3 regions of the Paenarthrobacter nitroguajacolicus genome follow, and region 2 is predicted to be linked to each of the others. Evidence: predicted binding sites of a transcription regulator. Region 2 holds the regulator's gene; each other region holds the start of a gene.
What was found. Region 2 encodes LexA, which represses DNA repair genes until DNA is damaged. Its sites were predicted from a motif close to TCGAACANNTGTTCGA; they were not measured.
Positions count from the first base shown of each region.

Region 1: the regulator LexA is predicted to act here: its motif matches at 7,496-7,511, upstream of KCX59_RS07285 (Y-family DNA polymerase).
Region 3: the regulator LexA is predicted to act here: its motif matches at 8,465-8,480, upstream of KCX59_RS09465 (LexA family protein).

Region 1 covers NZ_CP073234.1:1,466,251-1,476,867, forward strand. Annotated here, with positions in the region: gene KCX59_RS07235 (right-handed parallel beta-helix repeat-containing protein) at 1-323, opposite strand, end outside; gene KCX59_RS07240 (glycosyl hydrolase family 28-related protein) at 345-740, opposite strand; gene KCX59_RS07245 (hypothetical protein) at 750-977, opposite strand; gene deoC (deoxyribose-phosphate aldolase) at 1,030-1,722, opposite strand; gene KCX59_RS07255 (FAD-dependent oxidoreductase) at 1,838-2,725, opposite strand; gene KCX59_RS07260 (dihydrofolate reductase family protein) at 2,915-3,511, shown strand; gene KCX59_RS07265 (hypothetical protein) at 3,687-4,118, opposite strand; gene KCX59_RS07270 (LexA family protein) at 4,356-4,787, shown strand; gene KCX59_RS07275 (LacI family DNA-binding transcriptional regulator) at 4,778-5,800, opposite strand; gene KCX59_RS07280 (sugar porter family MFS transporter) at 5,936-7,402, shown strand; gene KCX59_RS07285 (Y-family DNA polymerase) at 7,573-8,871, shown strand; gene KCX59_RS07290 (hypothetical protein) at 8,909-9,697, opposite strand; gene KCX59_RS07295 (uroporphyrinogen-III synthase) at 9,958-10,617, opposite strand, start outside.
Region 2 covers NZ_CP073234.1:1,712,643-1,723,259, reverse strand. Annotated here, with positions in the region: gene infC (translation initiation factor IF-3) at 1-979, opposite strand, end outside; gene KCX59_RS08355 (DUF1844 domain-containing protein) at 1,373-1,771, shown strand; gene KCX59_RS08350 (MFS transporter) at 1,877-3,181, opposite strand; gene KCX59_RS08345 (SseB family protein) at 3,233-4,144, opposite strand; gene priA (bifunctional 1-(5-phosphoribosyl)-5-((5-phosphoribosylamino)methylideneamino)imidazole-4-carboxamide isomerase/phosphoribosylanthranilate isomerase PriA) at 4,144-4,887, opposite strand; gene KCX59_RS08335 (hypothetical protein) at 4,935-5,093, opposite strand; gene hisH (imidazole glycerol phosphate synthase subunit HisH) at 5,094-5,837, opposite strand; gene hisB (imidazoleglycerol-phosphate dehydratase HisB) at 5,834-6,460, opposite strand; gene KCX59_RS08320 (histidinol-phosphate transaminase) at 6,507-7,625, opposite strand; gene KCX59_RS08315 (LysM peptidoglycan-binding domain-containing protein) at 7,704-8,063, opposite strand; gene lexA (transcriptional repressor LexA) at 8,412-9,155, shown strand; gene KCX59_RS08305 (ATP-dependent DNA helicase) at 9,161-10,617, opposite strand, start outside.
Region 3 covers NZ_CP073234.1:1,962,206-1,972,822, forward strand. Annotated here, with positions in the region: gene KCX59_RS09430 (P-loop NTPase fold protein) at 1-418, opposite strand, end outside; gene KCX59_RS09435 (hypothetical protein) at 1,742-2,467, shown strand; gene KCX59_RS09440 (peptidoglycan D,D-transpeptidase FtsI family protein) at 2,606-4,360, shown strand; gene KCX59_RS09445 (hypothetical protein) at 4,514-5,242, shown strand; gene KCX59_RS09450 (hypothetical protein) at 5,261-5,659, opposite strand; gene KCX59_RS09455 (hypothetical protein) at 5,661-5,969, opposite strand; gene KCX59_RS09460 (hypothetical protein) at 6,202-7,974, shown strand; gene KCX59_RS09465 (LexA family protein) at 8,019-8,450, opposite strand; gene KCX59_RS09470 (sensor histidine kinase) at 8,739-9,998, shown strand; gene KCX59_RS09475 (hypothetical protein) at 10,090-10,617, opposite strand, start outside.

The DNA.
Region 1 (10,617 bases), 250 kb from region 2:
TGGCGCTGGTCAACGGTGTTGCCCTCCACCACCCCTCCATGGGAGTCGGTGATGTGGATGCCATCCAGCTGATCGTATCGGCCGCTGCTGGTCACCAGTGTGTTGTTATCACGGACGCAGAAATTGTTGCTGGCAACCACGGCGATGGAGTACGTGTAGGGATTCCGGGTGCTGACACTCTCCACCAAGGCGTTGCTGGAGTGGCGGACGTCCACTAAATACTCATGCAGGCGTCCTGGAAGGTTCCCATCCAGCTCCGCACCGTTTTGGTCTGCCGTGAGCTGTGAGATGGTGACGTTTTGTGCGCCGTTGGTGGTGATCAAGGGATGGCCGCCGAATGGCCCCTAGAATTCAAGGAAGTCCGGACCTGCTTTCAGCACGGTGGTTGGCCCGACTCCCCTGAGGGATACATTGCTCTTCATAACCAAAGGACGTTCCAGGATGAAGACGCCCTCGGGCAACTGCACGATCGCTCCGCCACTCTTGGACGCGGAATCTATGGCATGTTGCAGGGATTTGGAGGTGTCCTCGGGGTCGAGGTATCCCTCCACCACCCATTCCTTGACGCTGATTGCCTTGCTTCCCAACGCATCGCAGGAGGCTGCTTCCACGCGTTGGGGTGCATCCGGCTTGCTGAGGGCACCCGCTGAAGCGCAGCCAGTGAGAAACAGCGTGGTCGCCAAGGAAACGACCAACATAAAGGAATGGCCCAGGCGGGAGCCCGGGCCATTCAATGTCATCAGCGGGGTCTAGCTTTCGCCGGCAGAATCAGAGCGACCAAAAATGGTCTGCGGGATCCAAAACGCCAGCGCGAACAGGCCGAGGCAGACGGCCATCGGCCACGGGTTATCGAGCGTGAGGAAGGACAGCGAGTAGATGGCACCCAGGAAGAGCACGATCATGACCACGAACAGCACAATGCTCTGGACGAGACTATTCTCTTTTTCAATGGGGGCGCTTGTGGCGTTCTTGGACATTCATTCCTCCTCGCCCCGCAGGGCTCAAAAATCTCTGACGGCAGCGGAAGCCTTAGTAGGCGGATGAACCCTGTTCACCCTTGACAATGGCAATTCCGGAGCTCGCTCCGATACGTGTTGCACCAGCAGCAATCATAGCCTGTGCATCGGCCAGGGAGCGCACTCCACCTGAGGCCTTCACGCCCACCTCCGGCCCCACGGTCTTGCGCATCAATGCAACGTCCTCGACGGTGGCACCGCCGCCATTGAATCCGGTGGACGTCTTGACGAAGTCCGCCCCGGCTTCCACGGCCGCTTCGCAGGCAATGACCTTCTGCTCATCGGTCAGCATGGAGGTCTCGATGATCACCTTCAGGATGGCCTCCCCGGCATGGACTACCTCGGACACGGCCCTGATGTCGTCCACCAGCGCGCCCTTGTCGTTGGCGCGGGCGGAGGCCATGTTGATCACCATGTCGATTTCATCCGCGCCGTCCAGTACGGCTCCGCGGGCCTCGAAAGCCTTGACGTCGCTGGGGGTGGCACCCAGGGGGAAGCCGATGACCGAGCACGTGAGCACGCCCGAACCTTTGAGGGCCTTGGTGACGGTCTTGACCCACACCGGGTTCACGCACACCGACTTGAACTTGTACTCGACTGCCTCGGCGCACACCTTGAGGACGTCGGCCTGGCTGGCCTCAGGCTTCAACAATGTGTGGTCAATGTAGGAGGCGATATTTTCAGGTGCGACGGCTTCGTTGCTCATGGGATCCTTCCGTGCAGGGCGTGGCCGGCCCGGTGGCCGCAGGGTTGTCACTGCCCGTCAAAGGACCATCTTGCCACATGCGCCGGAGGTCACTGGGGCCGCCGCCAAGGGGGCGTCAAGCCGCGATCAACGCCTGCTGATCGTCTTTGCCCGCACTCAAGAGCAGGCCTGAGGCGCACAGCATCGCAGAGGACTCGGCGGACAGAAGCAGGCCCAGCCGTAGTCCGTCGCAGGACGCGGCATCGCCAATCGCCCAGATGCCTGGTACGGACGTGGCGAGGTCGCGACTTACCGAAATGCCGCCGTCGGGAGCGGTTGTGAGCCCGGCGCTTTCGGCGAGGTCGTTGCGGGCAGTGCGCTCCTCGGCCAGTACCACCAGGTCGCCTTTCATGCTGCTGCCGTCTTCGAAGAGGATGCCGGTGGCCGGCAGCATGGAACCCTGCGCACCCGTGCCGGTGCTGGCGGAAGGCACGACGGCGGTGGGGCGGAGGGTTGTGCGGACGGGGCGGACCCCGCGTGCACGCAGCACAGCCTCGGCCTGACCCGCCGCCGGTCCGTTCCCAACGAGGATTCCCAGGGGACGGCGGCCCACCAGGCGGGTGACGTCCTTGACCGCTTCGCCGATGTTCGCGGCGTCGTCGATGGTGGAGTAACTCAGGCTGGATTCGGCGCCTGGCACCGGCGGAAGGGCCGGGGCCGAGCCGGTGGCGATGACCAACTGGTCGTAGGAGAACTCCATGCCATCCACGGTGGTGACAATCCTTGCATCGGCGTCAATGAAGCTGGCTGCCTGCCCGAAGCGGACCGAGACCTGGGGGAGTTCGGCGAGTTCCAACAGGACGTCCGGGCACTCGTCGCGGTTGCTGAGCACAGTGATGGTTCCGTGGAAAGCGCGCTGCCGGGATTCGGACGCTCCGGCTAGTCGCCGCACCAGAGCCTGGGCCGCGGGACCTGCCCCTGCAATGACGATGTGGAGGGAAGGTGCGGACGGGATGGCGGACATGTTTGGCCCTTTCGCTCATGTGACCTGCTGTTGATCATCAGCGTAGGGGGCCGGTTTTTCGCGGGTGTTTCGCCGCTGTTGCCATCTTTGGCCGATCCGTAGCGTGCTGTTTACCGGCCGGTAATAACGTGGATCACATTGCGCGCGCGGACCGTTCTGCCCCGGCCGCCGTGGTGGCATGATGGGCGCATGAGCCAAGTCACGTGCGATCTGACTGTTTCACTGGATGGATTTGTTGCTGGCCCCAACCAGCGCGTGGAGGAGCCGTTGGGCGACGGCGGAGAGCTCCTGCACAGATGGATGTTCGAAGAGCCGGAGACGAACGCGCCGGAGATCGCAGGGATTCTCGCGGCTGGTGCGTTCATCATGGGACGCAACATGTTTGCGGGGCCCGGACCGGCGGCGTGGGACACGGAATGGCGGGGCTGGTGGGGCGAGGAACCGCCATATCACGCACCCGTTTTCGTGCTCACCCACCATCGCCGTGAGTCGTTGGAGATGGAAGGCGGAACGACCTTCAACTTCGTCACCGACGGCATCGAATCGGCATTGACGCAGGCCCGCGAAGCTGCCGGGGACAAAGACGTAGCCATTGCCGGCGGAGCGCAGACCGCCCGCCAGTATCTATCGGCCGGGCTCATGGACGAGCTGCGGCTCCACATTTCACCCATGGTCCTGGGTGGTGGTGAGCGATTGCTCGACGGCGTGGGAAACCTGGAACTTGAACAGGCAGAGGTACGCGGGACTGGCCTGGTGACGCATGTGCGGTATCGGGTAATTCGCTAGTGGCGGGTGGGGCTCCCTGCTGATGGTGTTTTGCTGAATGAGCCGGAGACGCTGCCCCCCAATCCATTCCGCACGACGCGGACACCGGGTAGACCGTCGCGGAAGCCCGCGAGGCCGTCGTTTGCCTGAGTATAGGGAGTCGACGGCGCTCAGGTCGGCGCCGCTGACACAGGCTTTATCGCTGGCGCGTGACCTTGCGTGTCTCGCGGAACTCCTCCGGTACGTTGACAACGCCTTTCGGGACAGACACTGTAATTCCCTTTTTGGTCACACTGGTGACGTTGTGACCCAACTCCTTGGCGTACTCGACGATGGGTTGTGAAGCAGCCCTGTTTTGGATGATGGCGACGAGCACGATCATGAGGAAACCAAGGGTCAGCAGTCCGGGCACCGCGATGGCGATCGCCGGGCCGATGAGGCCGTTCAGAAACATGGCCGGGCCGAGGAACCACAGCACTACCGAAGACACCATGAACCCGAGAACCAGCTTCTCGGAGCGTGCGTGCACGAACTGCGCGCGGGCCAGCTCATCCGGGTGGCGTTCCTTGACCATGCATGTGACGTCGGCGCTAAGCGCACCGGCGAGTTGCTTGCTTCGGTCGGTCATTGCTCTCCAATGAGTGGTGCCCGGACCCGCCGCAGCAGCACTGCGCCGACGCCAAAGACGATAGTTTGATGAGTTTCGGCCAGTAAGCCGATCGCTTGACTTTCCCTAAAATACTCGTCATCAGCCTGAATGCGCCGAACAACCACCCTACGCCGGGGATCGAACGCTGGGTGGACACAATGTCTGTCATCCGCTGTACACTGAACTATCGAACATATATTCGAATAAAGGTGTGTTGTGGGCGTGATAGTCGGCCCCCGCGTGATAGATGCGGGCTTTTCCCTTATGTCAGTGCTGCTGGCGCCTATCCCGGTGGCTGCGGGCTATCCGTCGCCCGCCCAGGACTACTTTGATGGTCGAATCGATCTCAACGAGCACCTGATCAAGGATGTCACCAGCACTTTCGTAGTGAGGGTGACCGGTGAGTCCATGGAGGGCGCCGGGATAAGCGACGGTGACGAGTTGATCGTCAACCGCGCGCTGGAGCCCAAGGACGGGTCCGTCGTCGTGGCTGTCCTCGATGGCGAGCTGACCATCAAAAGGCTACGGGTCACGTCCTCGGGCGTAGTCCTGCAGGCCGATAATCCCAAGTATCCGGACATTCGTGTCCCTGCAATGTCAGAGTTGACCATTTGGGGTGTCGCCACCACGTGCCTGCATCACATTTGACTGTTTCCAACTGGCGGGGCTGTCGAGTTTCGCACCACGAGCTGCGGCGTGAGGCGCTTGTCTGCGGCGGGCCCATCGGGATTGCTGAGGCGTTCCAGGGCAACGGTTCCCGCAATCCGCCCGAGTTCAACGGCGTGGAGGTCAACGGATGTGAGGTCGATGCCGTGAAGTCCGGAGGTCCTCGAGTTGTCGTATCCCACCAGGGAAAGCTCCGACGGAAACGAAAGGCCCAGCGCGTACGCAGCCTCGCGGGCGCCCAGGGCGAGAGGGTCGTTGTGGGTGAATATTGCCGTTGGCCGGTCAGTCATAGCGAGCAATTTGGCGGCCGCCCGCTGTCCGGCGTCCTGCGTAAAGTCATCGGCCTCGAGCAATAGTGGCTTCAGTCCGGCGTCGCGCATGGTTTGTGCGTAACTCTGCCTGCGGACCGTATGGCCGTCGTAGACGGGGCCCGCCAGGTGGGCGATTCTCGTGTGGCCCAGCCTGATGAGATGTTCGGTGGCTGCGCGGGCGCCGGCGGCATCGTCTGAATAGACGCTGTCCACGCCATCCACGGGACGCGTCACGCTGACCAGTGGAACGATCTTGGCCAATTCATGGACCCGTTCGTCGGAATCCAGCAGGGTGGCGGCAATGATTATCCCCACTCGCGCCTCAATCAGTGATTCCAGCGCGCCGTCGTCCTCGCCGTCAACAGACCGGGAGACACTCAGGATGAGCCGGTTGCCGTCCTGGGGCAGTGCCATGCGGACGCCGCTGAGGATGTCAGCGTAGACCTCGTTGCGGATGTCCAGGAGATGGAGCCCGACGGCGGACCGATGCTTTCGTGCGAGATCGGCAGCTACTGCGTTGGGTCGGTAGCCCAGGCGCTTTGCGGCATCGAAGATCGCCTGTTTGGTTTCCTCGCTGACGCCCGGTGCACCGCGGAAGGCAAAAGACACGAGGGTTCGGGAGACGCCGACTTCCTTGGCGACGTCGCTTTGAGTGGCCGAACGATGGCGGTTGTCGATAACCATGCCCTCATCCTCCCATGGCGGAAAGTCACGAACCCAGGCATTTGTTAGTTTGACCTTACATTTAAGCCTTTCGCGCGTTAGTCTGTATTCAGAGCGGGTGAATATGACCCGCAGCACACTGACAAAGGAGTCTTGATGTCTGCCACACAAACGCAGCGGGGAGCCGCCGATGGCGCCTCGCTCCCTCCGCTGACAAATGGTCCGCACAGAAAGCGCCTCGGCCTCGTTGCCTTGGTAGCCACCTTCGGCGGTCTTCTCTTCGGCTACGACACCGGCGTCATCAACGGCGCACTGAGGCCTATGACCGTGGACCTCGCATTGACGCCGCTGACAGAAGGAATCGTCACCAGCTCCCTTTTGTTCGGAGCGGCTGCCGGAGCGGTTGGCGGTGGGCGCTTGTCGGATGGTTGGGGTCGCCGCAAAACGATCATCCTGTTGGCCGTCCTGTTCTTTGCCGGGACCATTGCCTGCGTCTTCGCACCGAGCTTCGAAGTCATGGTGCTGGGGCGGGTCATCCTCGGCCTGGCTGTCGGTGGCGCCTCTACCGTGGTCCCGGTGTTCCTTGCCGAGCTGGCGCCGTATGAAATCCGTGGCTCCCTTGCGGGACGGAACGAACTCATGATCGTCATTGGGCAGCTCGCGGCTTTCGTAGTCAACGCCATTATCGGCAATGTCTGGGGTGAATTCGGGGGAGTCTGGCGCATCATGCTTGCGGTCGCAGCCCTGCCCGCCATAGCTCTGTTCTTCGGTATGCTGCGCATGCCTGAGTCGCCGCGTTGGCTCATTTCCAAGGGGAGGTCGCAAGAAGCGCTGGAAGTGCTGAAGACCATTCGATCCGTGGAGCGAGCCGAGGCTGAAATGGCCGATGTGAAGCACTTGGCTGACGAGGAACGGGCTTCAAAAGCAACCTCTTGGGGAGCACTCAAGGACAAATGGATCCTGCGCATTGTGCTGGTAGGTATCGGCTTGGGCGTGGCTCAGCAGCTAACCGGCATCAACTCGATCATGTACTACGGGCAGTCCGTGCTGGTTGAAGCCGGCTTCGACTCAAGTGGAGCCCTCATTGCCAACATTGCCCCCGGCGTCATTGCGGTGGTCGGTGGCGTCATTGCCTTGACGCTCATGCAACGGATTAATCGACGCACCACCCTGCTCCTTGGATTCACGCTGACCACCGTTTGCCACTTCCTCATCGGAATCGCCTCGATCGTCCTGCCCGTCGGCAATGCCGCACGCCCCTTCGTTATCTTGTTCCTGGTGGTGGCGTTTGTAGGATCCATGCAGACATTCCTCAACATCGCCGTGTGGGTGATGCTGTCCGAGATCTTCCCGCTGCATGTTCGCGGCTTCGCGATCGGCCTGTCGGTATTCTGCCTCTGGATCGCCAATGCCCTCCTCGGCCTCTTCTTCCCCACGTTGGTGGCGGGCGTGGGGATTACGGGAACGTTCTTCCTCTTTGGGATTGTTGGAATCCTGGCCCTCGTCTTCATCTACACGCAGGTTCCCGAAACCCGCGGACGCACCTTGGAGGCACTCGAAGAAGATGTGACCACCGGTGCCATCTACCTGGTGCACAAGAAGGAGCCGGCAGCAACTTCTTAGAACTCCGCACCGTTGGCATCCCGCCCGCCGGACTCCCGTAGTCCGGCGTGCGGGATGTCTTCTTGTCAGGGGCTGGCGGTACAGTGAAGGTATTCGAATGTATGTTCGAATGCATGGCGTGTCGCGCACTCGAATGCTGGTACGCGTGCTAGTGCGAGCCAAGGAGTGGAATGTCCAAGCCAGCGCTCATGCATCGCATGCAGGAGATCGCCCACGTGGATATCAACTGCTTCTATGCGTCGGCAGAACGTGCCTTCAATCCTGCGTTGGAGGGCAAGCCGCTGATCGTCCTGTCCAACAACGACGGCTGCGCCGTGACCAGGTCGCCGGAGGCCAAAAGACTGGGAATCGGACTCGGCGAGCCTTGGTTCAAGCTTGCTCCACGCGCCAAGGAATGGGGACTTATTGCACTCTCAAGCAACTATGAACTGTATGGAGACATCAGCTCGCGGGTGATGGAGCTCCTGGCCCGGTACTCAGCATGGCAGGAGGTGTACTCCATTGATGAAGCGTTCCTCGGAGTCAAAGGGCGACCCGAGGATCTGTTGGAGCTAGGGCGCACCATCAAAGCTGCCTGCCAACGACACGTGGGGGTTCCCGTTTGTGTAGGAATCGCGCGCACCAAGACGCTTGCCAAGCTGGCCAACAAGTGGGCAAAGCACAACCCGGCCTTCAATGGGGTGTGCCGGTGGGACTCCATCCCGGAGGCCCAACGCGAAGCACTCATGGCACGGCTCTCCGTGATCGAAATCTGGGGCGTCGCCACCAGGCTCACGAAACGCCTGAACGCGATGGGGATCTTCTCCATCCTGGACCTGGTCCGTGCCGACCCCGTGGCATTGCGGGACAAGTTCTCCATCGTCATGATGCGGACTGTGCTGGAACTGCAAGGCACCCCCTGCATCCCCATGGAGGAGGAACGGATCGGGCGGGATCAACTGATCTTCTCCCGCTCTTTCTCCACGCCCATAACCTCAGCAGCTGAGCTGCGGCAGGTACTGAGTGTCTATGGCCAGATGGCCAGTGCCAGGCTGGCCAAGCATGACCTGCAAGCCAAGCTGCTGACTGCCTTTGCCGCAACGTCGGTCTACAACCCCAACGACAAATCGTTCCCCACTGTCAACGTCAAGCTGCCAATGCCCACCTCGGATCCGGTGTTGCTGACCAAGGCTGCGCATGCGCTGGTTCCCAAAATCCAGGAAGGCGTGAGGTACGCCAAAGCTGGAATCATGGTCACGGACCTCCGACCCAGCGGCAACCAGAAACCGCTGGAAATCTTCGAGAACCGGCATGAAGAACGGGGCATAGGCCCCTTGCTGGAACAGGTCAGCAAGCGCTATGGCCGTGGCTCCATCGGTTTGGGCCATGCGGGCATCAAAGGCGGCCCGGACTGGTCCATGAAACGCGACATGCTCAGCCCCCGCTACACCACCAACTGGGACGAGCTTCCCCTGGTGAAGGCGGCCTAGCGTGTCAGCGAGCGGGATTGGCCATCGGATCAGCTGATCACTTGTAGGACTCGAACACGATCGAGTCGAAGACAGTGCGTGCCTCTCTCATCAGCTCCGGATTGATCGATTCGTCGATATAGCCCACCGCAACGACAGCCCGCCGGCCCTCCAAGTCGACCACCCGGTAGGTCTCGTGTTCATTCTGAGTCGAGTACCAGTGTGTGCAGTGGTACATCATTTCTGAGTGGATGCAGAACTTGCCGCCGTCGCAGGCCGGGATGTCCACGTCGCCCTCGACGGAGTGGTCGAACTCGAAGCCGGGGTAATCGCCCACCATGATCTTGACAGGAGGAGTGCTTGCCGTTGACGATTGCGCCGCCATAGCCCTAGTGAAGGCCCAGTCCGCAGGACCGACATCGGCAAGGGCACCCCTCCAGTGGCATGCGTCCATCGACACATAGAACGCGGACCCAAGGGTCAGGTGGACGGCCCATTCAGCCGGGTGATCCGGGTCATCCTTGCCCAGGCTGTTGCCGTCGAGAGCAGACCAGCCGCCTGGAACGGTGATCTCGAAAGGCTCCTTGTAGCCGTCGACGGGGACTAGATATGTGCCGGCGTCGATATCGCCACTCTTCGGCAGCGGCGGGACCGTGCGAGGGTCGCGACTCTCCGGCAGCGGTGGGACCGTGCGAGCCTCCGTCATCGGAGAACTGGCAGACGGCATGGATGCGTCGTCGGACTCATACTCGCACCCGCCGAGACATCCAATCAGTGCGATAGTCACCAAGGGCAAGAGATGGCGCGAACGCCGAGCGGCCTTTTCGGGGGGTGTCATGGAACTCATTGATCCACCAGGCCGCTACAAGGTGCTGTGAGGCCCCGCAGCCGGGTGGCCCCGCGGGCGGTCCAAGATGGAATGCCGTCGCCTCAAGTCTCCTACGACAGAGAACCCGTGACAATGAAGAGTTCGACGGAGAAAAGTTCGACTCCGCCTGATCCCGAGGTGTCCCGAGCGACGTTCTACAGGCGGTCAGGAGTGCTTGGGGACCAGCAGGGCGACATTTAGCTCCGCAAAAGACCGCCGTTTATCGCCAACATTCACACCTAAGCCCGCAGCCGGTAGCCGCGCTTCACTACGGTTTCCACAAGTTTGCCATCAGGAAGGGAAGACCTGAGCCTGCTGACCGTCATGTCCAAAGCGTGTACGGAACCGCGCAGGTCCAGCAGGTCGGAGAGAGCTTCCCTGGACAGGACAGCCCCACCCGCGCCGAGCAGCGCCCGCAGCAGCAGGAGGGGAGCCGGCGCAAGGTCCACCACCTCACCGTTGATCCGCAGGCAGCGTCCACGGAGCTCGATGGTGGCGCTCTTGGTTTCCAAGCGCCGCACGTGGTTCAGCGAAAGATGTTCGGTGACCAGCCTGATGAGCGCACCCATGCGGTAACGATCAGGGATCAACGGGGTGAGGCCGGCGTCGACCAGCGGTTGAGCGGTGACCGGACCGACGGCCGCAACAGTCACCGGGCCCTTGAGAGCTTCGATGAGCTGGCGGTACAGGCCCATTTCGTGTGCGGTGCTCCACATGGCGTCCACTGCCGGGGCACTGGTGAACGTCAGGACATCGAGGTTTCCGCTGACCACGGCTTCGATCAGGCGCGGCAGTTTGTCTTCGCCGTCGGGCTTCACCCAGCGGTACGGAGTCACCGTCAAGACAGTAGCTCCGGACATACGCAGCCGTTCCAGCTGGCGGACGTCCGTGTAGCCGTG
Region 2 (10,617 bases):
CCGGCTTAGCGACGGGCTTCGGAGCCGACGGAACTGCAGGCTTCGGGGCGGCTGCCGGAACAACTGGCTTCGGAGCCGCTTCTGCCGGTGCTGCCTTGGCGGCCGGTGCAGTTTTCGCCGGCGCAGGCGCTGCCTTTGCCGGAGCTGCCTTGGCTGCAGGAGCCTCGACCACGGGTGCTTTTTCAACAACCGGAGCAGGAGCTTCCTCAGCAGCAGGAGCTTCTTCAACAACCGGAGCCTCTTCAACAACCGGAGCTTCCTCAGCAACGGGAGCTTCTTCAGCAGCCGGAGCCTCTTCGGTAACCGCTGTCTGGGCCTCGGGGGCTTCGACAGTGTCCTGCTTGGTCTCCTCTTCGGTGACCTTGAAGCCCTCGGGAAGAAGGTCGGCGAGGCTCTGCGTCAGCGGAGTCTGTTCGCCCGTGGTGTCTACACGTCCGGATGCCTTGGCCTCATTCTGAGCCTTGGCTTCAGCACGCTGCGTAGCGCGACGGGCTTCGGCCTTCGCTTCAGCCTTGTTCTTCAGCGGTCCGATCACCATGACCATGTTGCGGCCATCGATGCGCGGGCTGGACTCGATGATGCCAACCTCGGCAACGTCTTCAGCAAAACGCTGCAGCAGGCGGATACCCATCTCGGGACGCTGCTGCTCACGGCCGCGGAACTGGATCATGGCCTTGACCTTGTCACCGGCGCCCAGGAACCGAAGTGCGTGACCGCGCTTGGTTTCGTAGTCGTGCTTGTCGATCTTAAGGCGGAAGCGAATTTCCTTCAGAACCGTGTTGGTCTGGTTCTTGCGGGCCTCGCGGGCCTTCACGGCAGCTTCGTACTTGTACTTGCCGAAGTCCATCAACTTGCAAACAGGAGGCTTAGCCTGCGGGGCAACTTCAACGAGATCGAGATCGGACTCGGCAGCAAGACGCAGGGCGTCCTCAATGCGGACAATTCCTACCTGTTCGCCGGCAGGACCGACCAACCGCACCTCGGGGACGCGGATACGCTCATTGATTCTTGGCTCGCTAATGTTAAAGCTCCTGTGGTTGTGGTGATGTCACCGGCAAAAAGAGAAGGCCCCCAATTGCTGGTGCAATCGAAGGCCTCGAAGATCGGCTGCACCTCCCCGCGGGAAGTACGCACCCCCGGAAGCAATGCCACCGGAAGTGTCCGACCAGGTACCCGGCAACCTCTTGTCCCGAAAGGGATCCTGTCCCCGAAGGGAACGGTTGACGCGGGTGGGAGAGAACTCCGCTTGCAAACTGAAAGTCAATTCTACAGAAACAACCCGCCAAGCGCACATTGCGGAAGGCGGGAGCAAGAACTGCAGATGTTGACTGTGAATAACGACTTCCAGTCGGTCTGTGACAAGCTTACCAGTATGAGCACTGAAGACAGCAATTCCCGTAACTCCTATGGGGAAGACGCCTCCCCCGCCGTTGATGCCGGAGTGTCCCAGCAGATCCGTGACATCGCTGAAGTTCCCGCAGTGGAAGTCATTACCACGGGCGCCGTTCACCTCATGAGCGCGGCAGCCGTCAAGGTGGGCCTGGCCGATGATCCCAATGCCGAGGACCTCAAGGACTTGGACGAAGCCCGCAAGCTCATCACGGCCCTCGCCGGCCTGGTGTCAGCAGCCGCCCCGGAAATCGGTTCACAGCACGCCGGCCCGTTGCGCGATGGCTTGCGTTCACTGCAGCTGGCATTCCGCGAGGCTTCCCTCATTCCTGACGCCCCGGGCAAGGGTCCGGGCGAAAAGTTCACCGGACCGGTGAATTAGCCCCAACTTCCGCAATAGTCAACGACGGCGGGTCGACCACGTGTGGTCGGCCCGCCGTCGTTGCTTGCTTGGTGTTGAGGTTCAGCGCTTCAGCGTTTCCGGGTTTCAGACGCGGGCGGCGCGACGGCGCAAGGACGTCAGGATGAGTCCAGTAGCGCAGAGAGCGACGCCAGCGATGCCGACGGCGGCAAAGCCACCCGACGGACCGACGGTGTCGATAAAGACCCCGGCCAGAGGCGCGCCCAAGGCAACACCTGCAGTCAGTGCCGAGCCGTACCAGCCCATCGCTTCACCCCGGCGCTCCTCGTCCACAAGGTCAGCCACCTTCTCGGACGACGCCGACAAAACCGGTGCGCACAAAAGGCCGGGCAGGAGCGAGAGGAACGCGAGGGTCCAGGTGTCTTGGGCAAAGCCCATCGGAATGGTGAGTGCGGCCATGCCCAGGAGCAAGAGCATTGGCGAAACGGTCCGCTTCATTGACCCGTAGATGAGTCCACCGACCACGGACGCTGCGCACCAGAAGAAGAACACGATGCCGATTTCATTCTCGTGTCCACCACGTTCCAGCAGCCCGACGATGCTGACATCCGAACCACTGAGCACCATTCCGGATCCCGCGGCTACGGCGAAGAGTGCCGCAACGGAAACCGTGAACCAGGTGAAGTTCCTGGCGACGCGACTCCGGAATGCTGCTTTGCGCGAGGTTGAGGACGCCATTTCCGAGGCCGCCTCCTGGACGTGGGCAGGCGCTGACGCCACCATCGCAGCCTCCGCAGCAGCGAGGTCAGCCGCCGCCCTGTCTGCAGTCTCCTGCGGGGTGCAGACCACTTCGCTCCGGGTTGGCGGGTTGAACCACATAAGGAACAGCCCGGCAACGGAGACCGAAATTCCTACTGCCGTCAGTCCGATCGCCGAGAAGCCACTGGTTGCCACGATGGCGCCGACAGCCGGGCCGATCATGAACACCAGCTCGGTGGCGATGGAATCGAGGGCAAAGGCCGATCGCCGCTGCTCGCCATCCACCATGACACCCAGCGACTGGCGGACAACACTGAAGATCGGCAGGGTGAAAAGACCGCCGACAAACACCAATGGCAGCAGCCATTCATACGAAACGTGCGGGACTATCGACCAGATGACGGTTTCGGACACAACCGAAGGGATCAGGGCCTTCCTCAGCCCCACCATGTCCACCCGTCGACCACGCCAGGGTGCACCCAGCGCAATGCCGATGGTCATGACAGCGGCTGCTGCACCGGCGGCGGCGTAGCCCTGGCCCAGCGTCAGCACGATGTGCAGAGTGAGGAGCACGCCCGCCGCCGAGTGTGGAATGCGCGCAATCATGCCCACAACCAACAGACGCCGGACAGGACGGATGGACAGCATCTCTTTATAGAGAGCGAAGTTCACTGGCTAAATCCTCTTGTTCCCCAGGGCAGCCCCGGAGAACCGGCACTGCCATTAATGCCGCGCGGGCTCCTGTGCTGCGCGCTGCAGTTTTACTTCCATGGAATCAACGCCCTCGGCAAAGGAATCCATCCTTGCCCACGCATCGTTCAGTTGGGCAAGGAGCGTCTGCACAGCCACGGCGTCGAGTCCATCTTCGAGGAAGAGCACCACACGCAGTTCCGGCCCTGCACCGCCGCCATGTACACGTCGACCGTCGGCCGTCAGGGACGCAACACCGCCACCGGGTTGCGTCTCCAAGCGACGGACGGTCCGAAATGCCGAGACCGTTGAAACGAGAGCAGCCTCCAGTTGATCATCAAGGTATGACGGCGTCCAGTCCTTCTGCTGGGCAAGGGCCCACATTGCCGGGCGCCGCACAACAAATGCGAAGTCGGAGCCTGGGTCCATCACCAACAGCTGCGCGCCCTCGGATACTGCAGAAAGCGCTGCGCGCGCAGCGTACACGGCCACGGGCCGCGCCTCCGAATGCCATTTCTTGAGGGCAGCTGCAGAGGTAAAGACCGGCATCGCAGTGCGACCATCGGGAGCCTTGAGTGTGACCAAAGCCATATCGGCTTGCTTGTCTGCATGGAGGCCGTCGACGCCCGATGCTTCTTCAGCCAGCTGGGCAACGACCGGAACGAAAACCCTCGCCGTCGCCAAGGAGGCAACAACGTCTGCCTCGCTGCCGGTTCCGTTGATCAGTGCCGCGATGGCGGCTACATAACCGGCGTCCGCCGAGCCGTCGTCGTCCTCAAAATTGTGGATTTTGGCGTCGTCACCGCTGAGGCTCCTTCCGGACCAAGGCTGGCCGGCAGAGTCGGTAGCTCCACCGGCACCGGCCAAGGCGGCCGCTATGTGACCGGGAAGCTCACGCCTGCCGTGGCCATGATCGTCGTGCTGATGTCCTGCGTTGTGGGGCATCAGCGGCGGCCGGCAACGTCCAGCGCCTCGGGCAGCGTGAAGGCACCGGCGTAGAGAGCCTTGCCTACGATCGCGCCTTCAACACCCAGCGGTACCAGTTCGCGCAGAACGCGCAGGTCTTCCAAGCTGGAGATACCGCCCGAAGCGACAACGGGCTTGCCGGTCTTCTCCACCATCTGGCGAAGGAGTTCCACGTTCGGGCCCTGAAGGGTTCCGTCCTTGGTGACGTCTGTGACAACGTAGCGGGCGCACCCGGCGTCCTCCAGGCGTGCCAGAACCTCCCAAAGGTCACCGCCCTCCTTGGTCCAACCGCGTCCGGCAAGAGTTGTCCCGCGGACGTCAAGGCCGACGGCGATCTTGTCACCGAAGCGGTCGATTGCCTTTCGGGTCCACTCCGGGTTCTCCAACGCTGCCGTTCCGAGATTCACGCGCGCGACGCCCAGCTCCAGCGCACGTTCCAGGGATTCGTCGTCCCGCAAACCGCCGGAGAGTTCCACCTTGACGTTGAGCTGCGATACGACCTCGCTGATCAGCGCGGCGTTGTTTCCACGGCCGAAAGCGGCGTCCAGGTCAACCATGTGCACCCATTCGGCACCCGCGTCCTGCCAGTTCAAAGCTGCTTCCAGGGGTGTACCGTAGCTGGTTTCCGAGCCGGCTTCTCCCTGCAGGAGGCGGACTGCCTGGCCGTCAACGATGTCGACGGCGGGCAGGAGTTCCAGAACGGACTGGGCGGAGGTGGTCATGTGTGTCCTTGGAGTTCGAAGGTGACGCGATTTGTTGAGCGACTGGTTTAGTTACCCAGCGTCAGGAGATAGGCGGCCAACAGGGACATCCCGGCCAGCACGTAGAAAGAAATGGAAACCCAGCGCGGTTTATTCTGCTGGTGGAAGGAGATACCCCCGCCTATCAGCAGGCCGGCGAGGGCCATCAGCAATACTGAGCCCCACATCTAGGCGGTATCGCTTCCGGATGCTTCCGGAGCGGGCTTACGGAGGCTGTCCACCCAGTTTCGCAAGAGCCGGGCTCCGGCATCGCCTGACTTCTCCGGGTGGAATTGGGTAGCGCAGAGTGGGCCGTTCTCGACAGCAGCAATGAAACGCGCACCATGCTCGGACCAGGTGACCATGGGAGGAGCCATGCGGGGCTGAACGACGTCGAAGTTCCACTCCTGGACACCGTAGGAGTGCACAAAGTAGAAACGTTCCTGCTCAACGCCGGCGAACAGCTTTGAGCCCTCAGGTACGTCCACGGTGTTCCAGCCCATGTGCGGCACTACCGGAGCGGGAAGGAGTTCAACCTTGCCCGGCCACTCGGCCATACCCTCGGATTCGGTGCCGTGCTCTACGCCGGCTTCGAAGAGGACCTGCAAGCCGACGCAGATGGCCAGCACGGGGCGGCCACCAGCAACCCGGCGTCCAATCATGCGAATGGCATCGACGGACTTAAGCTCCTTCATCACCGTCTCGTAGGCACCAACCCCGGGCACCACCAGGCCGTCAGCGTTCAGCACGTCCTCAGCCTTGGAGCTCAGAACGACGTGGGCGCCAGCGCGCTCAAGAGCACGGACGGCAGACCGTACGTTGCCCGATCCATAGTCCAGCACAGTGACAGTGGGCTTGCCTTCGGGCGACTCCGGCTTCACGGATGCAGTGGCGTCAGCCACCGCTCCATTCTTCAGAAACTGGCCGCTCATAGTGCGCCCTTGGTGGAAGGGATGCCCTCCACGCGGGGATCGGATTCCACGGCTGCACGTAAAGCGCGGGCAAAAGCCTTGAACTGGGCCTCGACTATGTGGTGCGGGTCCCGGCCAGCCAAGACATTCATGTGCAGGCAGATTCCGGCATGCAGCGTGATGGCTTCAAAAACGTGGCGTGTCAGCGAGCCCGTGAAGTGTCCACCGATCAGGTGGTACTCCTGCCCGGCCGGCTCACCACCGTGCACCAGGTAAGGACGCCCGGAAACATCCACGACAGCGTGCGCCAGCGCTTCGTCCAAAGGAACAGTTGCTTCGCCGAAGCGACGGATTCCGGCCTTGTTGCCCAATGCCGTCCGCAGGACCTCGCCAAAAGTGATGGCGACATCTTCCACGGTGTGGTGCGCGTCGATGTGGGTGTCGCCTGTGGCCTTCACCGTCATGTCGATCAGGGAGTGCTTGCACAGTGCCGTCAGCATGTGGTCGTAGAACGGAACCGAGGTACTGATGTCCGAGACACCGGAACCGTCCAGGTTGATCTCCACCAGGACTGAAGACTCGCTGGTGGTGCGCTCCATGCGCGCGGTGCGGGCAGCGGTCGGCGTGGTGCCGGTTTCGCTCATTGGGACGTCCTTATACACGGAGGGTGGGTTGGGTCTATGGACAAGTTTAGGCGCGCTGCGGCGCCGTGCCGTCCAGCAGTGCTTCCAAGGCCTCAAGGAAGGCGGTGGTTTCCGGTTCGGTTCCGGCGGTGACACGCAAATGCCCAGGGATGCCGACGTCGCGGATCAGCACGCCGGCATTGAGCAGGCCCTGCCAAATCTTGTGTGGCTCCTCGAGGCCGCCAAAGAAGACGTAGTTGGAGTCGGAGGCCGCGGGCTTGAGGCCCATGCGAAGCAGCTCAGTCACAATCCGGTCGCGTTGTACCTTGATGTCCTCGACGTCGGCCATAAGGGCTTCGCGGTGGTTAAGCGCAGCCAGCGCCGTTGCCTGCGTGACGGCAGACAAGTGGTAAGGAAGGCGGACCAGCCTGATTGCGTCTGTGACTTCCGGGGCTGCCGCCATGTAGCCGAGCCGGGCACCCGCAAGGGCGAACGCTTTGCTCATGGTGCGCGAGACGATCAACCGCTCGCGTCCTGGCAACAACGTCAAGGCGCTCGGAGTATTGTCGTGCGCGAACTCGTGATACGCCTCGTCCACGATCACGATGGCCTGGCTCGCTTCGCCGGCCTCGTAGACGGCCTCAACAACGTCCAAGCCCAACCCTGTACCGGTTGGGTTGTTCGGTGAGCACAGGAACACGATGTTGGCGCCCGTTTCCCGAACCTGCGCGGCGGCCGATTCGGCGTCCAGCCCGTAGTCGTCAGCACGCACGCCGCGGACATACTCTGTGTCCGTGCCACTCGCCAGAAGGGGGTACATGGAGTACGTGGGCGGGAAACCGAGCGCTTTGCGTCCCGGTCCACCAAATGCCTGGAGGATTTGCTGCAGGACTTCATTGGATCCGTTGGCGGCCCAAATGTTGTCCGGAGAAAGTTCGTGGCCAAGGTACTCCGCGAGGGCTACCCGTAGTTCAGTGAACTCACGGTCCGGATAGCGGTTCAGCCCTGTGGCCGCAGCGGCGACAGCCTCGGTGATGGCGGCCTGGACATCCGCGGGGACGCCATGAGTGTTTTCGTTGACGTTGAGCAGGATGGGGACGTCAAGCTGCGGTGCGCCGTAGGGGCTCAGTCCACGCAGGTTGGTCCGGAGGGGAAGTCTGTCAAGTCGCTCAAGCTGGTCACTCACCATCACAGTTTAAGGGGCGGCCCGGACTGCCGACTAACTGTGACGCCGGGCGATCGGTTCCTGCGGATGGTGGACGACTCAGTTTGCAGGGACGAACAGCTGCTGGCCGGGCAGAATGCGGCCGCCGCGGAGGTCATTCAGCTGGATGATCTCCGCGATCACGTCACGCGGGTCCCGCTCCGGAGCGGCCGCGCCGGCAATGCCCCACAGTGATTGGCCCGGCTGGACCGTTACAGTGACTGCAACGGGCGGTCGCAATTGGGACTGGGAGTCCGAGGCCTTGGCCGGGGAGTTGATGAAACCGGCAAGGGTCAGCAGCGCCGCCACCAACAGCATTGCCGGGATGCCGAAGAAGACAATCCGTCCCCGCCGGGTGAGACGCAGGCGAGCGGGTGCCTGAGTGGTGCGGAAATCAGCGAACGTAGTGACTGCGGACATGAGCTGAGCCCTTCTGAGCTATTGCCAGGTTCCGGGGTGCCCGGAGCTTGGCGGCCAATTCTTTGCGTTCCCGTCCTCTGATCCCGGATGTTCGAACACTCTGTTCGAACATCCGGCTCCAGCATCAGGTTTATAGAACACATATTCGAACCTTGCTATGACATTTTTAGCACTTATCAACGAACGGTGTCGAGACTCGCTAGAACAAATGTTTGATAAACGCCTGTGCCTGCCCTACGTTTGAGTGAAGAAACAGCACTGTTTCAGTGGAACAGGAGGGTCTGACATTTTTTGCAGACCCAACGACCCCGGGCTAGTTTCGGGCGGAATGGAAAGGCATTGGCGAACATGGCAGCGAAAGCCACAGGCGGCGGGGCACCCCTGCGGAGCCAGCAGCCTCAAAAGAGTCCCAAGAGCCTGACTGTGCGGCAGAAAAAGATCCTGGAGACCATCCAGCGGTCGGTCAATGACAACGGTTACCCGCCCAGCATGCGCGAGATCGGTGACACCGTGGGCCTGGCCAGTTTGTCCAGCGTTACTCACCAGTTGTCCCAATTGGAGAAACTTGGCTACCTGCGCAGGGACCCCAAGCGGCCCCGCGCCATGGAAGTCCTGATGCCGCTGACGCTCGATGGTGGCACCATTCCGGGCGTGGAAGCGCCCACCACCCTTCGCAGCGCGGGCGGCCTTGCCGTAACGGAGCTGGCCAGTGCCAGTGATACCGCCATGGTCCCGCTGGTGGGCCGGATCGCCGCCGGCGGACCGATCCTGGCTGACCAGACGGTGGAAGACGTACTTGCGCTCCCCCGCCAACTTGTGGGGCATGGGGAACTGTTCATGTTGAAGGTGGCCGGCGATTCCATGATTGACGCCGCCATCTGTGACGGTGATTGGGTTGTGGTCCGCCGCCAGAATGACGCCATCAACGGCGACATCGTTGCTGCCCTGCTGGATGACGAAGCAACCGTAAAGACTTTCCGCCAGCGGGATGGCCATACGTGGCTGCTCCCGCAGAACACCCAGTACGAACCCATCCTGGGCGATCAAGCCACCATCATGGGCAAGGTAGTTTCGGTACTGCGGTCCCTCTAGGCGACCTACGGGGCTTTAGCCGAGCCCAGCCGCTCCAGAACGCCACGGACCACTCCCCGGTCCGTCGTTGCCCAGAACGGCGGCAGGGCGGCACGCAGAAAGCCTCCATAGCGTTCCGTCGAGAGCCGCGAGTCGAGCACCGCAACTACTCCTTTGTCTCCTGTCGAACGGATCAGGCGGCCAGCACCCTGCGCCAGTCGAATGGCAGCATGCGTCGCCGATACGGCCATGAAGCCATTCCCACCTGATTGCGCCACTGCGCGGGAGCGCGCAGTCATCAGGGGATCATCAGGCCGCGGGAACGGAATGCGGTCAATGACAACCAAGCGGCATGAGCCCCCCGGAACGTCTACGCCCTGCCACAGTGACATGGTTCCGAAGAGACAGGTGTCTGGCTCATCCGCGAATTGCTTTACGAGGGCCGCCATAGTGGATTCGCCTTGGCAGAGGATATCCACGTCCAATCGGAGCCGCATGGCATCGGCTGCTTCTTCGGCCGCACGCCGTGAGGAGAACAGGCACAGGGCTCCCCCGCCGGACGCGCGAATGAGGTCTTCCAGTTCGTCGAGCGCCTCGGGGGAAGTACCACGACCGGGTTTTGGGAGGTGCTTGGCCACATACAGGACACCCTGTTTGGGATAATCAAAGGGCGAACCCACATCGATCCCGGTCCAGCTCGGGGCGCCGTCGCCGATGAGGCCGAGGCCACCTGCTGCCGGTTCGAAAGCCGAGCCGATGGCCAGCGTGGCGGAGGTCAGCACCACCGTGTGGCCGGCGAAGAGACCTTCGCGAAGCCGTCCGGCAACGCTGAGCGGGGCGATGTTGATCAAGGCGGGAGCAGTCTCGTCCGGTTGGGAATAGCCCTGCTGCGGGTCGAACGTGCTGTTCCTGGAGAACCATACGACTTCGCGGTTCTCCTTGGCGGCCAGCATGCGTTCGCACAATTCCAGGATCAGCATGAGCCGTGACCGCGCCAGCTGCCGTCCGCCGTCGACTGCGTTTGATGAATCTGTCTTCGAATCGGAGAGCGCAGCGCGGGCGGCGTCCCTTAACTGGTCCAGGCAATCCAGCTGTTCGTCGTTGAGGCCGTTGGGCAACAGCCCGTTGGGCACCCCGGCGATGGCCATATCCAAGCGCTCCGCGGCAGCGTTGAGCGCATCCACTGTAATGGCCGTGTGTTTGCGTGCACTTGATGCCGCCGCGTGAACCATGGCCACCGACAACTGGCCTGAAACAGCACCGGTCACGCGGTCCTGAAGTTCATGCGCCTCGTCAACCACCACGACGTCGTACTCAGGCAGCACGGCCAGGCCTTCAAAGGCACTGACGGCCAGCATTGCGTGGTTGGTGACCACGACGTCGGCTTCACCCGCCCGTGAGCGTGCCAGCTCGCTGAAGCACTCTTCTGCTACGGGGCACTTCTGGGCGCCCAAGCACTCCATGGACGTTACGGATACCTGAC
Region 3 (10,617 bases), 250 kb from region 2:
CCCCTGTCCCGATGACGGGGATCGCTTTCAAGGCAGGGGCACTGCGTCGTGCGAGGTCCACGGCTTTCTTGCGGAGGGTTTTACGGGAACCTCGCGGAAAGGCCTCAAGGATTGCTGAATAGAGTTCGGCCTGTAGCCTCTCCTCGTCGAAGGACCAGGGATTGAACTTGACCACGTGAACGGAGCGGTCCAGAGCGCTGGTGATGAAATTCAGCACGGACGTCTTACCGGAGCCCCAGGGTCCAACCAGTCCGAAAACAGTGCTGTCGTTGCTGTCGGCAAGGTTCTCGATGAGGTCTTTCGCCATGTCGACGAAGGGACCTCGGTCCAGCTTATCCTTGCGGCGGTCAGTCTCTGGCGCATCTACCCATGGTTCAGTCACACCTGAGATCTTAGGCTGCGAACCGGGATGGATCATTCAGCACACGGTGACACGAGCGGTGGTCATACTTTCTCGACAGTTTGCTATAGGTCCCCATCGAAAGGGCACGTCGATATTCGAAAGTGCCATTCGAGTCTCCCAGTAGCCAAGAGCGCGCCAGGCTCGCATCAAATTAAGCAGGGCACGCGGGCAGGGGAGGCTGTGCTTTTCCAGGTTGTTAGATACGGTTGTGCCGGCGATGCAGCCGGATGGGGGCCGAAATGCGGAAACTCTTTGCCAGATGTTCCGCCCCACGCATGCGCAAGGTTCCGCGTGGGTTCGGTTATTGGGAGTTCCCGGGCAGCGCTCATCCAGCTTAAAGCTCAGAATTATGCATCGATTTTCAGGTACGTAGACGAACGGGCATCTATGAATTGCCAAGCGGGGGAGTTCTATCTTCTGATTTCATGGCGGGGCAGGACTTTGTCCATCCCATCTCATGCCCAGCATGACCCTGGACTATTTACACGCGTCACGTTTGGGGGCTAGCCGCCACTAGATGGGTGTTAGGGAAAGCATCGAAGCTGTCCCAACTGTCTAGGAAGGGGGATCCAAATTGAGAAATATCCTTCGCAAAGTCTCTGTCGTACTGGGGACTGTTGCCTTAGCTACGACCGGCCTGCTGGTTAGCGTAGCGCCAGCATCAGCAAGCGCCGGTCACACAGGAACCGACCCAGCAACGACTGGATGTGCATCGGGTTCATTTCAGGTGACTGTTGTTCCGATGCGGGACCAGTACATCAGTGGCGCACCCCAGGTGGGTGCCTCGCAGTTGATGTACTCGCCGGGATGCGGAACCAACTGAGTCAATGTGTACGGTTACTCCAGCGGATACCGCTATGACGGATGGGTCCGAAGCAACGGCTATTCGTACGGAGTTAGTGCCTGGGGTGCTGGCAGTGGTGAGCATACGCTCCAGCTCTACGCGCCCGGGTCCGTGTGTGTGTGTGTGTGTTCATGGATCACTTCACGTTCCGCACGTTCGACAATCTGCAGGTTCACACCGGTTCCAACCAGTACTGCTAGGGCATGGGAATGGGGCCGCTCATGCGCGTGAGGCTCCATTTCCCAACCTCCAGTCGGATAGAGACGACTCATCTTGAAGAAATCATCGGCTGTCATTGTGGCCGCCTCATCGCAGTCAGCGCTGTTGGTTGCAGTGCAACGGAGAGTTTCGTTCCGCAGCTTTCGCAAACTTCAACCGCAACATCGGAGCCCGAGCCCGGGATGCCCTACAGTGCGTATCGGGCTCAGGATCTCCTGACCATCTACTCTGCTGTCACTGAGATTACCTATGAGTGCTACGCCGAGAATGGCTACGTGGAGTTTCTGGAAGTTCTGCCGGAACAGAAGGCAAACATGTTTCGGACTCTCCCCTCGACACCAGACTACGCGTCTGCTTTTGGCAGGCTGACGAAAGCTCCGTGGTTTGAGTCTGAGGGAGAAGCCCGCAAGAGCGGGTATGGACATGGGGCTTCCGCGGTGGTTACTAGCGTCTATGCCATGGACGTAGAGTTTCGGGATGTTGCCAGGACATGTGCCTCGAAGGCTGACGAGAAGCTACCCGGAAGTCAGGCCTTCATTGCGGACTACTCCGGATTGGGGGCCACCTTGGCTGATGCACTGAAAGCAGTTACCGACCGTAACTGGGATGAGGTGACCGAGAAGATTTTTGCATGTATGGCTACTCACGATTTCCCAGTCAGCCCCAGCGGACCAAACATGAGTCCATCCTGGGCCATCGATTTTGGCGTGCCGCTAGGAGTTGAACCCGTTCCAGACTTTCCTCAAATCATCGAGGGAGCAAGAATTCAGGTTGTCCCAACCTCGCCCGCTAAGAATTATGTACCAACCTCCGAGGAAGCGGAGTCTGCCGCTGTGATGCATAAATGCTCGGTCGAGACGGGTGCTCGTGAATCTTGGGAGAAGGCAATGATTGATGCTGAACGCGGGGCAATTTCCCAGAATCACGTCAAGCTGGCTGAATTGAATGCTGCGCTCCCGAAGCTGCTGGAAATCGTCGGTACGACGCAGAAGTCTGCCTGATTTGAATCTGCCCCAGTGGATGGCTGCCAGGAGGATCGCTGGAGGTAATAGATTGCCGAAGAAATGACTCCATTTAAAATACGGGTGAAGAATGGGGCTCATAGCGTGGGTAGAAAAGCACCGCAAAAGTCAATACAAATGATCAGAAATCAGGGCAGAACCCGGTTGCGGATCGGTATGGGGATCATGCTGGCGTTCCTGGTGGTTATCGCGGGCCGCGTCATTGTTATTCAGGGCTTTGACCCGACAGGTCTTGCCGCCGCCGCAAATGATCTCCGTACCCAGTCGTCCGTGCTGGGCGCCTCACGAGGCACAATTGTCGACGCCTCTGGAATTGTCCTGGCTGAAAGCATCATCCGCTACGACATCGTTGGCTCTCCGCGGGAGAACAGTGCGGCTGAGACCTTTCAACGGCTTGCTACCGACGGCACGATCGATGATGTTTCCCGCGGAGACGGACTGAATGAATTGGCGCATGCGCTCGGCCGGCCAGTCGAGGATATTCGGACTGCGCTGAGTGGCGACAGCCAGTTCACGTATCTGGCACGTTCTGTTTCACCGGCGGTCGAGTTCACCATTGCCGAGCTGCGGATCCCCGGGATTACATCCCGGCCCGTCCAGCAACGCACGTATCCGCTCGGGTCGGTTGCCGGCAGCATCGTCGGATACGTCAACGACGACGGGGGCGCGGCAGGCATCGAGCAGACTCTCGACGATCAGCTCAAGGGTGCCGATGGCCAGCGGACATTTCAGATTGGCGCTGACGGGATCATCATCCCCACGGCTGCGAACCAGGTCACTCCGGCGGCCGACGGTGACACAGTCAAACTCACCATCGACAGCGATCTGCAGTTCTATTCGCAAAATGCCATTGAAAAACAGGTGAAAACGCAGAGCGCCGAGTACGGCAACATCATCGTGGTGGAGGCCAAGACCGGCAAAATCCGTGCCATGGCCGAGACGGGGACTGTGGACCCCAATGCCCCAGGTGCGACCCGAGCTGAGGACCGCGGTGCGCGGTCTGTTACTGCGGCAATTGAGCCGGGATCAACCGAGAAAGCGATCACAGCTGCTGCTGCCATCGAAGAGGGCAAGATCGAACCGCTGTCGGAACTTCTGGTTCCGCCGACGTACACCGTCAACGGGCAGATGTTCCAGGATTCCTTTGTGCATGGGGAGCAACAGCGGACATTTGCGGGCATCATTGGTGATTCCATGAACACCGGCACAGTCATGGTCGGGGAGAAGCTCTCTCGGCAGCAGCGCTACGATTACCTGCAGAAGTTCGGCATCGGCCAGAAGACCGGTATCCCGTTGCCTGGCGAATCGGCTGGCCTGCTGGCCCAACCGGAAGACTGGGACTCCCGGCAGGAGTTCTCTGTTCTGTTTGGACAGGGGGTGTCGCAGACACCGCTGCAAACAGCCATGGCGTTTCAGGCCATTGCCAATGATGGAGTGCGGCTGCAACCCCAACTGGTTGAATCCACGATGGACAAAGACGGCGTGGAGCACGTTACGGAGTCGGGGGCAGGCACGAAAGTGATCAGCCCGGAAACAGCCCGGAAAGTACGCGACATTCTCGAAAGCGTGGTCACCGCCGGCGGCGCCACGGATGTGAAAGTTCTCGGCTACCGTATTGGTGGCAAGACAGGAACAGCCGAAGCAGTTGCCGACAACGGAGCAGGCTTCGATGGGTACACGGCCTCCTTCGTTGGGATGGCTCCTATGGAAGATCCTCAGTACATAGTGATGGTCAACGTGCAGCGCCCGAAGGGCAATATCTACGGCGTTACCCAGGCCGCTGTGTTCAACGACGTCATGGCCCAAGTGCTGGCCAATTATCAGGTGCCTGCGTCGACTACGCCGTCTGTGAGCCTCGCTCAGAAGTACTAAGAGAATTGGTTGCCTGCTCACTTGGAATCAATTGGTAGAACGGGCTGAGCAAATTCTCAAAGATTTCACCTGATCGCGTCACAAACACGGCACCGCAGCTACTCCTTTAACATGGGGACCTTTCAATCAGATCAATCAGTTTTGGGGAGAAGAATGCGCATAAATCTCGTAGTCAAGACAGGCGGTATTGCACTGGCGGGGCTGTTGGCGCTGACCGCTTGTGGCAGTTCATCGGAGGGTAGTTCAAAACCTTCGGAGTCCGCATCCTCGTCGTCTGCGTCGGCATCGCCTTCAGCGTCCGCCTCCCCGTTGGCCTCGACGTTTTCAGAAGGCGCCGGCACCTCCTCGGGTTCTTACAAGGTAGCCGCCTGGGCGCTGCCCATTTCGGAGGCAGGGGACAAGCTGGGCAGCCTCAAGGGCGACAGCTTCAACGTAGACATCTACCAGGTGGCCACCGATGTCGCGTCCAAGGACAGCATGTTCGTGGACAAGGAAACCAAGGAAAACCTGCTCAAGAAGGGCGATCCGGTGGTTTACCTGAACTATGTGGTCACCAACACCTCGTCCGCGGACATTCCCCTGAGCCACTCGCTGATCACTCCCAGCGCAAAGTACACGGACTGGAAGTACATGGGCGGAATGCCTTCGGACTCCAGCAGCGATGGTTACAAAAAGCACGGCCTCAGCAGCTCCGGCACCAAGCTCAAGGAAGAGGCCCCGTTCGTGCTGAAGCCGGGCGAGTCCTTCAACATTGCGGAGAACTTCGTCTACACCGCGGGCAAGGAAACCGAGATCGAGGCAACCATGACTCCTGCTGCAGCTGACGGCAAGCTGGACCACGACAAGAAGGAAAAAGCCGAGACAACGGTCACGCTGAAGTAGTTCCCGTCGGGTCGCAACTCATGCTGACGCCTGCATGAGCGACCGCTCAAGCGCGCTGATGAGGGCGCTGGTCTGCTGTGTGTTCAGCAGATCCACGGGACGTTGATCGCGTAAGGCAGGACACTTGGTGATCATCCACGCAGCGAAGTAGTTGTGGGGAATTTTCAGCTCCAAGGCGCGTTCGAAGAGTGCCAGCACGACCGGGTTCAGTGACAGATCACTGCGGAACTGAAAGCCGGGGCAGTAGGTGCCGTCAGCGAAGAACACTCTCACCAGCTGCTGCATGATCGGCTCCGGGTCCTCATGGACGCGCCCCAGGCGGGTGCGGACTCTGTCCAGGCTCGGCAGGCCGAATTCTGAGCTGATGCGCTCCCACACGATCTCGGGGATAGGGCCCTGATAAATGTCGGGAGTCACTTCAGCTGACTGATTCCAGCAGCCAAGCTGTGGACAAGGGCTCACGACGGATGGTGGAGGTGCGAAGTTCCTGATCCCCGGTGGGCGGCTTGGCCTGGACCTGCCAGTGCTCGATGCTCACGAGATCGCCGGTGCCCACAGCCGCCCGTAGCTGGGTCTCCCACCAAGAATCCCTGGTGAACCAATGTGCTGTGTGGACATCCGAATCGACCATCCAGATCTTGTTCTCATAGCGCAGCGCCATCGGCACCCCGTCAGGGCTGAACTGCACCGGGATGTCCTGGTGCTTGTGTGGTGCTTCTGGTGTCATTGTCACGGAGCCGTCCTTTCTGGGGCTAGCTTGGGTGATGCTTCACGCCGACTTATTCGTGGTCTTCTTGAAAGCAATTGGCGCGTGGGTCAAATGATGTGATGCCGACGTCATGATCGGTGTTTCCCGTCTACTAACAAATAGAAGGCGTGTAATCGGAGCGAATTCGATCACAGGCCCCGGATGGGCAAGACGTCTGTCACTTCGCACAATGTCAAAACAAGGAGAGACGATGGAATCGAAAATTGGTAGGCGAACTCTGATCGCGACTGGGGGGTTTGCCTTGGCCGCCGGGGCAGCTTTCGCCGGGGTGGCGCCGGCCGCAGCGGCCACAGCTGTGACGAAGAGCGCCAGGCGGGTCTACTACGCCTCGGACTATGGCATCTTCCCCAGGGCGACCATGCCGTTGGTGAACTTGCCTGTAAGTCCCACCGATCCTACGATCCGGAGGTACAGCGCGGGCAAGGAAGGTAAGCCGAATGTCCAGGCGATCGGCGCGCCGCCCGGCACCGAGGCAGCTGACCAGTCTGATGAGATCAATGCGTTTCTCCAGCAGATAGCGAATCTGGGCGGAGGTATTGCCATTTTCGAGGGCGATACAAATCAACTTGTGGGCTATGGCGTGAAGAAGCCCATCGTAATGTTGACCGAAGTTGCCATATGGGGCCTGGGGTGGAACAAGACGACCTTTATGCTGATTGACGGGGCGAACTGTTCCGTCTTTGTGAATAAGCCGAAGACCAATTATCACGATGTTCGTGATTTGAGGATCAACGGCAATCGTTGGGGTCAGACTTTCCCGGACGCATTGAAGTTTTCGGGACCAGGAGTCGATCTTTCGAGTGACCGTCACCCGGCAAACCCTGACAACTGGCAGTACAACTCGCACGGCATACTGCTCGTCCCCGACTACACGTCGCCCGATGTAGCTCCCTATGGCGATACGTTTTCCAACTTTGAGAACATCTTCGTGGTGAACCCTTATGGCAGCGCCGCCATGACGAACAAGGTCGGCGGCGAGATTCGTTTTCGCAACGCCGTCTCCATGAACGCCGGCGGGAACGGTTTCACCGCGGGTTACGACACATACCTCAGGGAAGTGACCGTAGCCAATTCGGAGTACCACGGATTTCTGCAACAGAACGGGTCGACTCGATTCACCAACACCAAAGCATTCTGGTGCGGCCAAGTACTTGATCGGTGGCAGGTCGGCGGAGGCGCGGTAAAGATGCGTCGAGCGTCGGTTGGCTACAAGATCGTCAATGGTTGCTGCGAATTCTCGTCGGCTGAAGCGCAGAACTGTGGTGGTGAAGGTTTTTGGCTCCAGGATGCAGAAAGTGTCAACGGGCAGCTCTCTTCGAACGCGAACAACATGATCGCGGACACGGCCGCGATCTCCAATCCTGATGGATGGGGCCCGGTTCCGGACAACTACGCGAACGACGCTGCGTGGAATGGCGGTCCTTCCACACCTAAACCCGCGCCGGAAAATCATCCCGGCGTGAGGTTGGAGGGGAAGTCCAAGTACAACAATCTCTCCATTACATCGCGAACTGCGGGTCAACAGGCCGGGATGGGGCTGGGGCAGCAGGCCTATGCGCTGAGTGTCGACTACCTTGGTGGTGCGAAGGAAAACAACATTTCCGTGACGCACTCTGACGGGTACGATGGGCAGCGCGCCAAAGGGATACTGACACCTGAAACGCCGCATAATGCAGTCCCGCACAACTGGATTCTGGCCAATGGCAGACCGTTGAGCGACGCAGTGCGCAAGGCGCCCCTGACCATTAATGAGATTGATGCCGCTGGCACATACATCATGTTGGGCCCCAATTATGCCTACAACCCTTTCCCCGGCGGAATGGTCAGAATTACATGCGTGGAACTCGACAACAACTTTGCGCTGGAAGCAGTTCGACTCGACGCAGCTGGCGCGCCGTACACAAACATCAAATACAACGACGGGCTTGGTTGGCGGGGTTGGGTTCAACAGAGTCGAGCGTGAGAATCTCTCTCCGGAGTTGTCGTTGCTAGTCATGAAATGCTTCGCTAACTGTGGTGCAAGCATGTTGTGGCGACTCCCCAAATGGTGAGTTCAGACAAGGCCGGCATGCGGATGTCAGGGTACTTTGGGTTCTCGGCCTGCAGGACGATGCCTGTCTTCGTGACGCGGAGGCGTTTGATGGCGAGCTCACCGTCGAGGACAGCAATAACGACCGAGCCGTCCTTGGGCGCTAGAGCCCTGTTGACGATCAGCTCATCGCCGTCACTGATGCCCGCACCCTGCATGGAATGGCCGGTGACCCTCACGATAAAGGTGCTGGTTAAGTCTTGGATCAGGTGCTCGTTCAGGTCCAGGCGCCCGTCGAAGTAGTCCTGTGACGGGGAAGGATAGCCAGCAGGCACGGCCACGGGTGCCAACAGGACGGTTGCCCTGGAGAGCCCCGCCTCTAGCACGCAGGGACCAACTATCACGCTCACAACGCACCTCGTATTCGAACATACTTTCGAATATGACTATACCGCCATGCTGCGGCAAGGTGTGCATGGGTGGTCATCCCTGAAGTCCTAGTGGGCTGACGATGAGCGGACTGGGCTTTCTCTCCCAGGGTTCCCGGACCAAAGCCAAGGCTGCGTCTGAAATGAAGGTCTGAGACCTGCCTAGCCGCCCCATCCGGCAAGCCCTTAGGTACTGACAGCGAGTCGGGTCTGCGCGATACTTTGCGCAGGGACGATGGGTCCAGCGCTGGCGTTGGAGGTGCGAGGCAAATGGATGAAGACATTCGTGGGGCTCCCAGGGCGGGTGACTACGCGCGCCGCTTGATGGCCTATGTTCACCTCAACAGAATTGATTGGATCGTTACTGCGGTCGCGTTTGCGCTTGAGCTGATAAACATCATGTCAAGCCTCATAACAGTCTTGGCCGGGGTGCGCTGGCAGGCATTGGGCTATCTGGTTATTGCGTTTGTTCTTCTCCTCTGGAGGCAGCGGTTTCCCAAGCTCGTTCTGGTTGCAGTTCTTTTGCATCAGGCTCTCTTCGTTCCGATTTTTCATCATGAGTTGTTCATGCCTCCAGGGATGGTTTTCAACCCAAACCAGCCTTTGTCGATTCCGTACATACCGCTGTTTGGCGTTCTCGTCGCATTGATTTCGGTAGGATCCTCAGCCTCGCTGCGGACTTCGGCACTGCTGTGTATTCCCGCTGCTGTCCTACCCACTCTGATCTTCTCGGGCGGCAGGCCTTGGGAGGCGCCCGCGTATGTCGTGGCGTCCATCTTGTGGGCAGGCGGCGCATGGGCATTCGGCAGGTTCGTGGGCAGGAGCAGTCAGCGGATCACTGACTTGGAGGCTGAACGGTTGCGGATGGAAGCGGCAATGGAAGCCGAAAGAGCCCATATTGCTGCTGAGCTTCACGACATCGTCTCGCATGCTGTGACGGTAATGCTCCTCCACGCCGCAGGGGGCCGCAGGATCATCGATACTGACCCGGCCCGTGCGGCGCAGGCGCTGGAGGTCATCGCGACAGTGGGAACCGAGGCGACGCAGGAGCTGTCACGCCTGTTGGGCCTGTTGAAGGCGAATCAGCATATGAACACGGTCAAGTCACTTCCCACGCTCGAAGACATTGCCCCCTTGGTGGAGGCTGTTCAGTCGGCGGGGATAGACGTTGAGCTGAGCGAATCCGGTACGCCTGCAAGAGTCGATGCGAGCGTCGGGCACACAGCGTACCGTGCGGTTCAGGAAGCCCTGACAAACGTTTCCAAACATGTGGGTCCTGGTACAAAGACCACCGTTGCTATCGAATGGAAGCCGGATTTGCTTCAGATCGATGTTTCGGACACGGGACCAGCAATGCCGATCAGCGAAGACCGGGCCACATCCGGATATGGCCTGCTGGGCTTGCAGGAGCGTGTTGCAGTGGCCGGCGGGAAAATCTCCTGGGGCCCACGAGGCCGCGGGTTTTTTGTGAGCGTGTCGCTGCCTGTCACCAAGCAAAGAGAGGGCTGGTACCAGCCGACGCCTTCGTAGGTTCCGCAGATCGCTCCACAGTCTGACGTAGCCGCAACGACGCGGAATGCCTAGCTTCCCCAAGCTTGCCGTGAACCTTGGATTACAGAAGCTAGAGCTGGTCCTTCTGGACTTGGATTGTTGTTGCTTGTGGCGATGGCAGACCACCGCTTCTGAACTTCCCGGCTGCTAGCAGTCCCGCAAGAGCGATCCAATTCAGGCCAAACGGTACGAGGAAGAGAACTCTGGAGTCTTCGGTATTGAAGCCGAGCAGGAGCAGTGATGTCACGGCGAGTAAAGCCCCTGCCCAGGATGGCAGCGTGCGCGCCGTCAGTAGCCCCACTCCGGTAAGAACGAAAGCAAGGATCGATACATACACCAGGACAACGCCCACGTACCACGCGATGATGAAACCTGTGGTTCCAAAAAAGAAGGAAGCACCAGCAATCAATGCTGCAATTCGGACGACCTTGATCGCCCTCCCGCCTTTTGGATGAAGGTAGTACAGGCCGAGTGCAGACCCCGAGATACAAATCATGGCCGGCAGGAACAACAGGGCATAAAGCGCACCTGCATCCCTATATGGTCCCTCCGGCAAGCCCTCAGGCAGGGCAGCTGTGGACAGTGAAAAGGCTGCTAG